Regions from separate parts of the Trichocoleus sp. Lan genome, predicted to be linked through region 2. Evidence: predicted binding sites of a transcription regulator. Region 2 holds the regulator's gene; the other holds the start of a gene.
The links. Region 2 encodes NtcA, which controls nitrogen genes in cyanobacteria. Its sites were predicted from a motif close to TTTGTANNNNNNNNTACAAA; they were not measured.

Region 1 (4,649 bases), on a different contig from region 2:
TCTCTAGCAGAACAGGTAGCGCAAATGGTCGTGGTACGGGCGTCAGGCTACCTGTTCGACCACCAAATTCAGTATCCAGATTGGGAACCACCGGCGGCAGTTCTGCAACACTGGGTGCAGGATTTGGGCGTCGGGGGGGTCATTTTGTTGGGAGGCAGTGCTGGAGAATTAGCACTGCGATCGCAACAACTCCAAGACTGGGCAAAAACCCCCTTGCTGATCGCGGCTGATATTGAAGAAGGCGTCGGACAACGCTTTTCTGGGGCAACTTGGTTTCCGCCACCGATGGCAATCGGGGCAGTATTCCGGAAAGATGCCTCTCTTGCCTTGAAATACGCCGAACAAATGGGAGGCATCATCGCCTCGGAAGCCCTCGCGATTGGCATCAACTGGGTGCTTGCGCCGGTTGTGGATGTGAATAACAATCCCAATAATCCCGTGATTAACGTCCGGGCGTTTGGCGAAACCCCAGAGGAAGTGAGTCAACTAGCGTCTGCTTTCATCCGGGGGGCGAAAGCTTATCCGGTGTTAACGACTGCTAAACATTTTCCTGGACATGGCGATACAGCGGTGGATTCCCATCTCGATTTGCCCGTCTTGCCCCATTCCCCGGCACGACTGGCTGAGATCGAGTTACTGCCGTTTCAAGAAGCAATCGGTACGGGTACAGCCTCCGGTGTAGATGCCGTAATGAGTGCCCATCTCCTGATCCCGGCTTGGGATGCCGAACGCCCTGCCACCCTTTCCGAACCGATTTTGACTCAACTGCTGCGGCAACAGCTGGGATTTGAAGGATTAATTGTTACCGATGCATTGGTGATGGGAGCGATCGCCAACCGCTATGGAGCAAATGAAGCTCCAGTCTTAGCTGTCGAAGCCGGTGCAGATATTTTGCTGATGCCAGTCGATCCTGCGGGTGCTATCCAAGCGGTGTGCGACGCGGTAGCACAGGGACGCATTTCAGAGGCGCGAATTCGTGCCTCTGTTGAGCGTATCTGGACAGCCAAGCGCCGAGTCCAACAAGGCACAGCACAGCCGCCTGTAGAGGCAAGGGCGATCGCGCCTGAAGTCCAACCAGCGCCTTCACCATTCCCTCCCCATCTCCTCCAACTAGCTCAACCACACGCCCTCGCCACATCTGCCAACATCGTGCGAGAGGCACTCGTCGTTCATGGCGAAATTCCTTTACTTCCCAGTCAGGGCAACTTACGCAACTTAATCGTGGTGGATGACACCCTGAATTGTGATTTTCTCGATAAACAAGCACCGGCTGTGGCTCTGCCCAAACAGCACGGCTATCAACTCCAACTACTCGATCCCCACACCACCTTAATTCCTGGCTGGGTGTTTTATCATAAATCGGGTTTAAATGCCCAGCCAACCCTACTCCAGCTGTTCATCCGTGGGAATCCTTTCCGAGGCAGTGCTGGCTTGACACCGTTGGCTCAGGACTTGTTTAAAAAACTCTTAGGCAATGCCGAACTCCAAGCGCTAGTGATTTACGGCAGTCCTTATCTTCTGGAACAGTTTCTCCCACACCTGCCCCCACATATCCCTTGTGTGTTTTCTTACGGACAGATGCCAGCAGCTCAGGCGATCGCCCTTGAAGTTTTGTTCGGTGCCCCAGCTCTAAGCATTTAGCAACTGTGCAGCACATTGATTAATTTTGTTAATCAATGTCATAACCGTTATCACCGATTATTTACGGTGTCTTCAATTTGAAAATACAGGCTTAATTATAAATAGACCCGTCCTTCAACAATTTCATCAGCATAAGGATATATTTTTATGTCAAAGTTCCCTGACTTTTGAAATCCTTATTAAACGAATAAATTCATTTGTAACTTGATATACTGTTCAAAAATTATTTCCGCGCTAGGCAGTATTGGATTATATTAAGTTATAGTCGTAGCTCGTTAGTTTCGAGGCTGAGACCATGACTGCTGATATAATGCCGCCTAAATCATCTGTGCAATACTCCATCGACGTTCTTCAAGAAGAAGCCCGTCAATTAGTGGAGAAAGGAATTGTGACTCGTCAGCAACCCATCTACGTTCTGTGCCAGTACATCCCTGCACGGGAGTGGGTTTGTGTTGAGTGTGAATTAGAAAGATGCAATATCTTACTCCGCGATCGCATCGGCGATCTGATGGGGCAAGAACAATGGGACAACGATTGATATTTTTTTACCTTTAAGACAATCCTACAGTTCCACTGAAAACAGTGAAACTCAGGACAAGCTTGATTCCACGCTTGTCTCAACTTAAGGAAAGACTGCTTTTATTCTTTCACCTGTTGATTCTTAATTAGCCTGGTTTGGAGAATATTCTGATTCTTTCTAGTGCGAATAATTAAGTTCGCTTCTTAGACCTATCCAAAAAGTGAAGATGCCATTCTGAGCAAAACGTTGTGGAGCGTTGGCGTAACGTTGTCATCAACAATCGCGCTGCGATCGCACAAATCTCTTTGCAGGATCTCTGCTCAAACCGAGATGCGTGACAACACTTCAAGTCCTTCGTTTTGCTCAGCACAAACCTTCAGATAGGCTACTAGGAGCAAGCCTAATAAATGCTTTGATAAAGCTGCTAGCAATCCCCGACCTAAATCCCTGAGTTGGGGTCGCGCAGCTTTTCTAACTCAGTTCGCATTGCAGCAATTTGTGCAGTTAGCTCCTCTAGCTCCAATTGCGTATCTGGCTGGGCAACCGTTGTCACCGGCGTTGTCGCAGGGCGGCTCGGAGTTCCAGAAGATTGTGTGCTAGCTGCATCATTGGCTTGCGCCATTAGAGAATTCAGGAAAGTGCGGGCTTCAAGCTCCGTAATCTCTCCTTTTTCTGCTAGTTGTTGAACCACCAGATTGACGTCTGACTTTAACAGCTCAAGATTTTGCTCTCGCTTTTGAGTGTCTTGTACGCTCTCAACTAGAGAAGCGGTTGCACCCAAAGTAACGCGAAATCCTTTTTGTACTAACTCCAGCAGATTATTAGAGTTCATTAGATAAATCAGTCAGATTGAATGAAGGTTAGACAGCCCTTAGCGATCGCTTTCGATAAATAACCGCTCGGCACCACTCACTTTTAAGTTTCTAGCTTTCGGCTTTCCGCCAAGCGAGTAAACAAACGCAGGATCTGGCGTCTTAATGCTACCATTTAGCACACACAAAGGGACATTTTGCAGAATTCTTAGGGTAGTAGCATCCGTCCTAAGAAAGAATCTAAAGAAACCATTTGCCCGCCCAGTTTTAGCCCATCTGTTCTAAATACTGATTAACATCCTCAATTAAGCGAGTAAGTTCTGCCTCCGTAGTCAGGCGAATGCGGTCATCTCGGAGGGAGATCAAAACTTTAGCGGCAAAGGGAGTCGGCCAGATATTAGGATTGCAGAAAATCTCTAGAAAGACATCCCCCGTGTATCGATATTCCATTGGTTTTTGGGGATTGGTTTTGCCGCCGCCACCTGCAATGACTTTGAGACTCTGCATCAACTGAGCGATCGCGCCTTGTAAATCTTGGGCTGCCTGGGGCGTAAAGCTAAAGGAAACAGAACCTTCAACTAAGTTGAGGATGAGTTTTGAAGAAGACATGAGCAATCAAGAGTTTTGAATTGTGAATCAACTTATCACTCATAACTTAGAACAGACAGCATTTACAAGAGGATAGATGCAAGGTGAAGTCATAAGCTTTAGACTGAATGCCATAGAACTCTAAATGGCGAGTGAGGAAAATTCTGTGGTAGCAGATAACCGCTCGGCAGTGCGTAAGGTTTTAATCATTACCCTACTGCTCAATCTGTTCGTCATGACGTTGAAGGCAGTGCTGGGGTCGTGGACGGGTTCTCTCAGCTTGCTAGCGGATGCCTTGCATAGCGTTACCGATAGCGCCAACAACATTTTGGGATTAATTGCCAGCCGATTTTCTTCACCTCAACCCGATCGGGATCATCCTTACGGACACCAGAAATTTGAAGGTGTGGGAGCGTTAGGAATTGCCGCCTTCTTAGGAATTGCCTGCTTTGAAATTCTGCAAGGGGCAATTGAGCGAATTCTCAGCGGTGGTGGTAAACCCGTCATCATTTCCCCCTCAGAGCTGTGGTTGCTGCTGATTGTGCTGGGCGTGAATATTTTTGTCACGTTCTACGAACGCCATGTTGGGCAGCAGGTAGGCAGCCCCATTTTGATTGCAGATGCCCAGCACACCATGAGCGATGTCTGGGTGACAATTGCTGTTTTGGGTGGGTTGATTGGCGTCTGGCAAGGACAGGTATTGAATCTGCCGCAACTTCAGTGGTTGGATATTATTCTCTCCTTTCCCGTTGCCTTGTTAGTGTTTCGCAGTGGTTGGAAGGTGATTAAAGATAATTTGCCCTGGCTAGTCGATGAGATGGCGATCGCGCCCGAAGCCATTCATGGGATCGTCATCCAAGTTCCAGGAGTGATTAATTGTCACGAAATTGCTTCTAGAGGCGTTGTTGGGCGTCAGGTATTCATCGAAATGCACTTGATTGTAGACGTCACCGATGTAGAAACTGCCCACCAAATTACAGAAGAAGTCGAGAACCGCCTAAAAGAAAGATTTAGCCCCGTCCGAATTTTGATTCACATCGAGCCACCTGCTTACCAATCCGATCAAATTACCTACGAAGCAGAATCAA
Region 2 (4,649 bases):
ATCCTGAATCTGGTTGATCAGTTGCTCGACCTGTGCCTCTGTAATTTGCACGACCCGTTCGTTCGCCACCTTGTTGAGACCGGGTTGGGTCGCTTTAATCGCTGTCCGATTCGCTTCCCGTAATAGCTGCTCAATGACCTGTCGGGCTGCGGCTGGCTCGACAATACGAAAAACGCCAGCCGCCAGAACCTGACCGCGCAGCAGTGCCAGACTACCCTGACGCAAAGTTTGATAAGACTGGTAATACTGTTCTAAGGTTGCCACTTCCTGCTCTAGGGAAGCTTGTTGTTTTTCGAGTTCTTTAAGGCGATTTTCTCGCTGGGCAATCACCTCATCTCGTTGAGAAATTTTGTTGTCAAGTAGAGATAAGGCTTTGTCTCGCTGGGCAATTTGCTCATCGCGATCGCTCAGGCTCTTCCGAAAGGCAGCAAGTTTCTCATCAAGTTCGACAAGGGCTTGATCCCGCTTGAGAATTTGCTCATCGCGTTGGCTAATTGCTCGGTCTTGCTGGGCAATTTTTTGGTCGCGCTGAGTCACTTTCGCTTTGAATTCAGTAATTTCAGCTCTGACTTGATTTCGCTGCTGGAGGAGTTCTTGGCGTTCTGCTTGAAGTTGTTGGATTTCGGAACGTAGCGTCTTGGCTTGCCCTGAGACAGATGTAAGCTGTTTTTGGGTTTGCTGAAAGCTGCTGGCAACCCGGGTCAGTTCGCTTTGAGTCTGATTTAGTTGCGCCTCCGTCTGGCCTTGTTTAGCCAGCGCAGCTGCCAAAGATCGATTAATCGCATCTAAGCGCTGCTGAGCGACAGATTGCTGGGTGCGAGCTTGAGCGAGTTCCTTCTCTACTTGCTCTTTTTGGGCGGCGGTTTTAGCAAGTTCGCTTTCGGTTTTCCGTTTCTGCTCGTTCGCTTTAGCAATATCCTTACTTGCTGTCTTGAGTTTTTTCTGCACTTCTTGGAGTCTAAAAACTCCAATCCGCAATTGTTCGCTGGTCGCGAAGATGATTGTTAGTGTTGAGGCAGAAATCGTTAGCCCTGTCAGAATCGTTACCAAAACAGCTGTTTTGCGGGGACGCAGATTGAACAACGACAGGCGTGCTTTTCCCACGCGCGTGCCAATGCGATCGCCTACCGTTGCGATGACGCTTCCCAACACTAAAATAGACAAAATCAGGAAGAGCGCACTGTCGGTCATTGTCTGCTACAGTCATTCCAGTTACAGCCTATCGCATCGCAGGCTAGAGAAAGGGTTAACAGGAATTAAAGATCGAAGGTGAAATCGGAAAGGTTAAAGGTTGGAAGGTTGAAAACTATCCGCTTAAAACCTGACACCTTTTAACTCAACTCCCGACTAAATGTTAAAACTGGATAACCTGCTCGCGCTACCATGCCGTTTTAACCAACAACCTAACCTACAACCTGACGAGAGCCTCTAGCTGTTTTCAAGTAAACTGCTGACTCAGTGTAACTGGGTTGTGTACCGTAATTTTTTTCTTGTGGATAGAAATCATTTTTTCCTCCCGCAAATCTCCCAGTAAGCGGGTGACAGTTACCCTGGTGGAGCCGATTGCTTCTGCGATCGCTTGATGAGAAAGCTTCAGATCGATCGTAATTCCATTGGCGGTAGGAACGCCAAAATCACGGCACAGAATCAATAGAAAACTCACCAAGCGCGATCCCATATCTCGGTGAGCTAATGTCTCAATCATCATTTCTGTTTGCAAAATGCGCGAAGAAAGCCCTCGCAGCATCAACATCGATAGCTCCGGATTATCCTTGAGCGATTGCTCTACCTGATCGATCGGTGCCGAAAGCAGCTCCACTGGCGTAAATGCTACAGCGTGATAAAACCGATCCGAACGATGCCCTGTAATTAAGGACAGTACTCCAAAAACGCTGTTTTCTCGCAGCAGCGCCACGGTAATTTCTTCCCCAGCTTCATACACGCGAGACAGCTTTACTGCACCTTTGAGCAAAAAGTATACCCGTTCAGCCGGGTCTCCTGGGAAAAAGATCGTCTTGCCCCGCTCAAAAGTTTCCACCACGGGTGGAAACGCCCCACCTCCCAGTTGACGGAACACAGCTGCTAGCGGTCTATCTTGCGTCACTGCCACTTCCTTTTTCCTAAATGCTGCCCTACAGACTTCTGCAACTTTCTGTCGGAGGAACTTTAACCATAGCAAAACAACTATGAGAGTTTTCTGACATTAGACACAGATAAACTGACTTCCAAGCGGTTTTTGTGCTATTTGATACAAAATTTTAAAGTAGTTTCCCCGGCTACCTTCTTTAGTTCTCTCCCTGCTCAAGGCAAGTAAGATTATGACGGAAAATGTTGATATCTTGACAGTATCTGCGCTATCGGGTGGGATGCATGGTGAGTAAGGAGGCACGCTCCTTACCCGTACTAGACAGCCTTGCTCCGGGCGATCGCGATCTTGAATACTCCCCTAAATCGGATATCCTCTAATATTGCCTTCAAAATCGACATTTATGCTAGATTTAACCGGAAAAAACGCCCTTGTCACCGGCATTGCCAACAATCGATCGATCGCCTGGGGGATTGCTCAGCAACTGCACCAAGCGGGTGCGAATCTAGGAGTGACTTACCTGCCAGACGACCGAGGCCGCTTTGAAAAAAAAGTGGCAGAGTTGGTAGAACCCCTCAACCCCAGCTTATTTTTACCCTGCGATGTCCAGAATGAGACCCAAATTCAGTCTACATTTGACGCCATCCGCGATAAGTGGGGCAAGCTAGACATCCTGATCCATTGTCTTGCTTTTGCGAACAAGGAAGATTTATCAGGTGATTTTAGCAACACTACCCGCGCTGGCTTCACCCAAGCTCTAGAAATTAGTACCTATTCTCTGGTGCAACTTGCTGGGTCAGCAAAACCACTGATGACAGAAGGTGGCAGCATTGTCACGCTGACTTATCTAGGCGGCGTTAAGGTGATCCCCAACTACAACGTCATGGGAATTGCCAAGTCTGGATTGGAAATGAGTGTCCGTTACCTGGCATCTGAATTAGGTCCACAGAATATTCGCGTGAATGCAATTTCGGCAGGTCCCATCCGCACTTTGGCATCGTCGGCGGTAGGTGGCATCCTGGATATGATCCATCACGTTGAGGAAGTAGCACCGCTGCGACGCACTGTAACTCAGAAAGAAGTGGGAAATGCGGCTGCTTTCTTGTGTAGCGATTTGGCAAGTGGCATTACAGGTCAGGTGCTGTATGTCGATGCGGGATACGAGATTATGGGGATGTAAAAAGAATCAAACATTAAAAATTAAAAATTAAAAAGCAAAGATTCTGCTAATTTTTAATTTTTAATTTTGCATTTTTAAGGCTTTCGCGTCTCCCAGATGCTCAGTAACGTAGGATAATAAACTTAACTTTATTTTCTTGAGTGAGCATCTGCGATGCAGGCACGCGATCGCCAATTTACACCTTCTCCAAGCATTGAACAGCTTTTGTCTCCTCGCATGGCAAGGGTTCCCCGCAAGACGGGCGAAACGGATGTCATCGTCACCGTCAAATTAGACGGGAATGGCACTTGCAATGCCAAAACCGGCATTCCGTTTTTAGACCATATGCTGCATCAAATCGCCTCTCACAGCCTGATTGATTTGGATGTAGCCGCGACGGGAGACTTGGAAATTGATGACCACCATACCAATGAAGATGTGGGAATTACCCTAGGAATGGCGTTGCATCAAGCACTGGGCGATCGCAAAGGAATTGTCCGATTTGGGAATTTCCTCGCCCCTCTCGATGAAGCGTTGGTTCAGGTAGCGTTAGATTTTTCCGGACGTCCTCATCTGAGTTATGGCTTAGAGATTCCCACTCAGCGAGTCGGGACTTATGACACCCAGCTGGTGCGGGAATTTTTTGTGGCGTTGGTCAATCACAGCCAGATGACGCTGCACATTCGCCAACTAGATGGAATTAATTCGCACCACATTATTGAAGCGACGTTCAAAGCGTTTGCGCGATCGCTCCGCATGGCAATCGAAGTTGATCCCCGTCGTGGCGGTACGATCCCCAGTTCTAAAGGCGTGTTATAGGTTTCCTTGCAAATACACTCCGATAAAGGCAACGAGAGCCGGGGAAATCCTCACCAGGCTCTCGCTTCATTCTGCTGAAGTTTCCGCGACCACTGACTCTCAATTCTTCTATGTCTTCAGAAATGAGAACTTATGGAAGAGGTTTGCGGATATAGCCATATTTATTGCCAATCTTAACTTTTGCTAGCCCTTGCGAAAAAGATTGAGCGCTATCAAATTGGGGTTTAATTACGAATTTGCCACTCTTATTGATATAGCCCCATTTGTCGCCGTTCTTTACCGCTGCTAGGTCTTCTGAAAAGTTATAAATATTATCAAATTGTGGGGGAATGACAACATTGCTTGCCTTGTCAATATAGCCTACCTTAGTGTCTATCGTTATGCCCGCCAGCCCTTGAGAAAAGTCCCCAGCCCAATCAAATTGGAGTGGAATAACAAGATATCCCATTTTGTCAATATAGCCCCACTTATTATTACTGGATATCACTGCTAGTCCTTCCGAAAAAAACTTAGCTTCCTCAAATTCCAACGGAACAATAACGTCTCCCCGATTATCGATATAGCCCCATTTGTTGTCTTTTTTGA

Region 1: a site for NtcA is predicted at 1,838-1,857, ahead of NDA03_RS17850 (DUF4327 family protein). Genes of this name have one in related genera too.

Annotation. Positions count from the first base shown of each region.
Region 1 is NZ_JAMPKA010000019.1:107,261-111,909, forward strand. It holds gene NDA03_RS17845 (glycoside hydrolase family 3 N-terminal domain-containing protein) at 1-1,641, shown strand, start outside; gene NDA03_RS17850 (DUF4327 family protein) at 1,937-2,179, shown strand; gene NDA03_RS17855 (hypothetical protein) at 2,601-2,993, opposite strand; gene NDA03_RS17860 (hypothetical protein) at 3,033-3,155, opposite strand; gene NDA03_RS17865 (hypothetical protein) at 3,241-3,582, opposite strand; gene NDA03_RS17870 (cation diffusion facilitator family transporter) at 3,728-4,649, shown strand, end outside.
Region 2 is NZ_JAMPKA010000003.1:146,593-151,241, reverse strand. It holds gene NDA03_RS03695 (DUF3084 domain-containing protein) at 1-1,191, opposite strand, end outside; gene ntcA (global nitrogen regulator NtcA) at 1,439-2,110, opposite strand; gene fabI (enoyl-ACP reductase FabI) at 2,490-3,266, shown strand; gene hisB (imidazoleglycerol-phosphate dehydratase HisB) at 3,420-4,064, shown strand; gene NDA03_RS03675 (WG repeat-containing protein) at 4,195-4,649, opposite strand, start outside.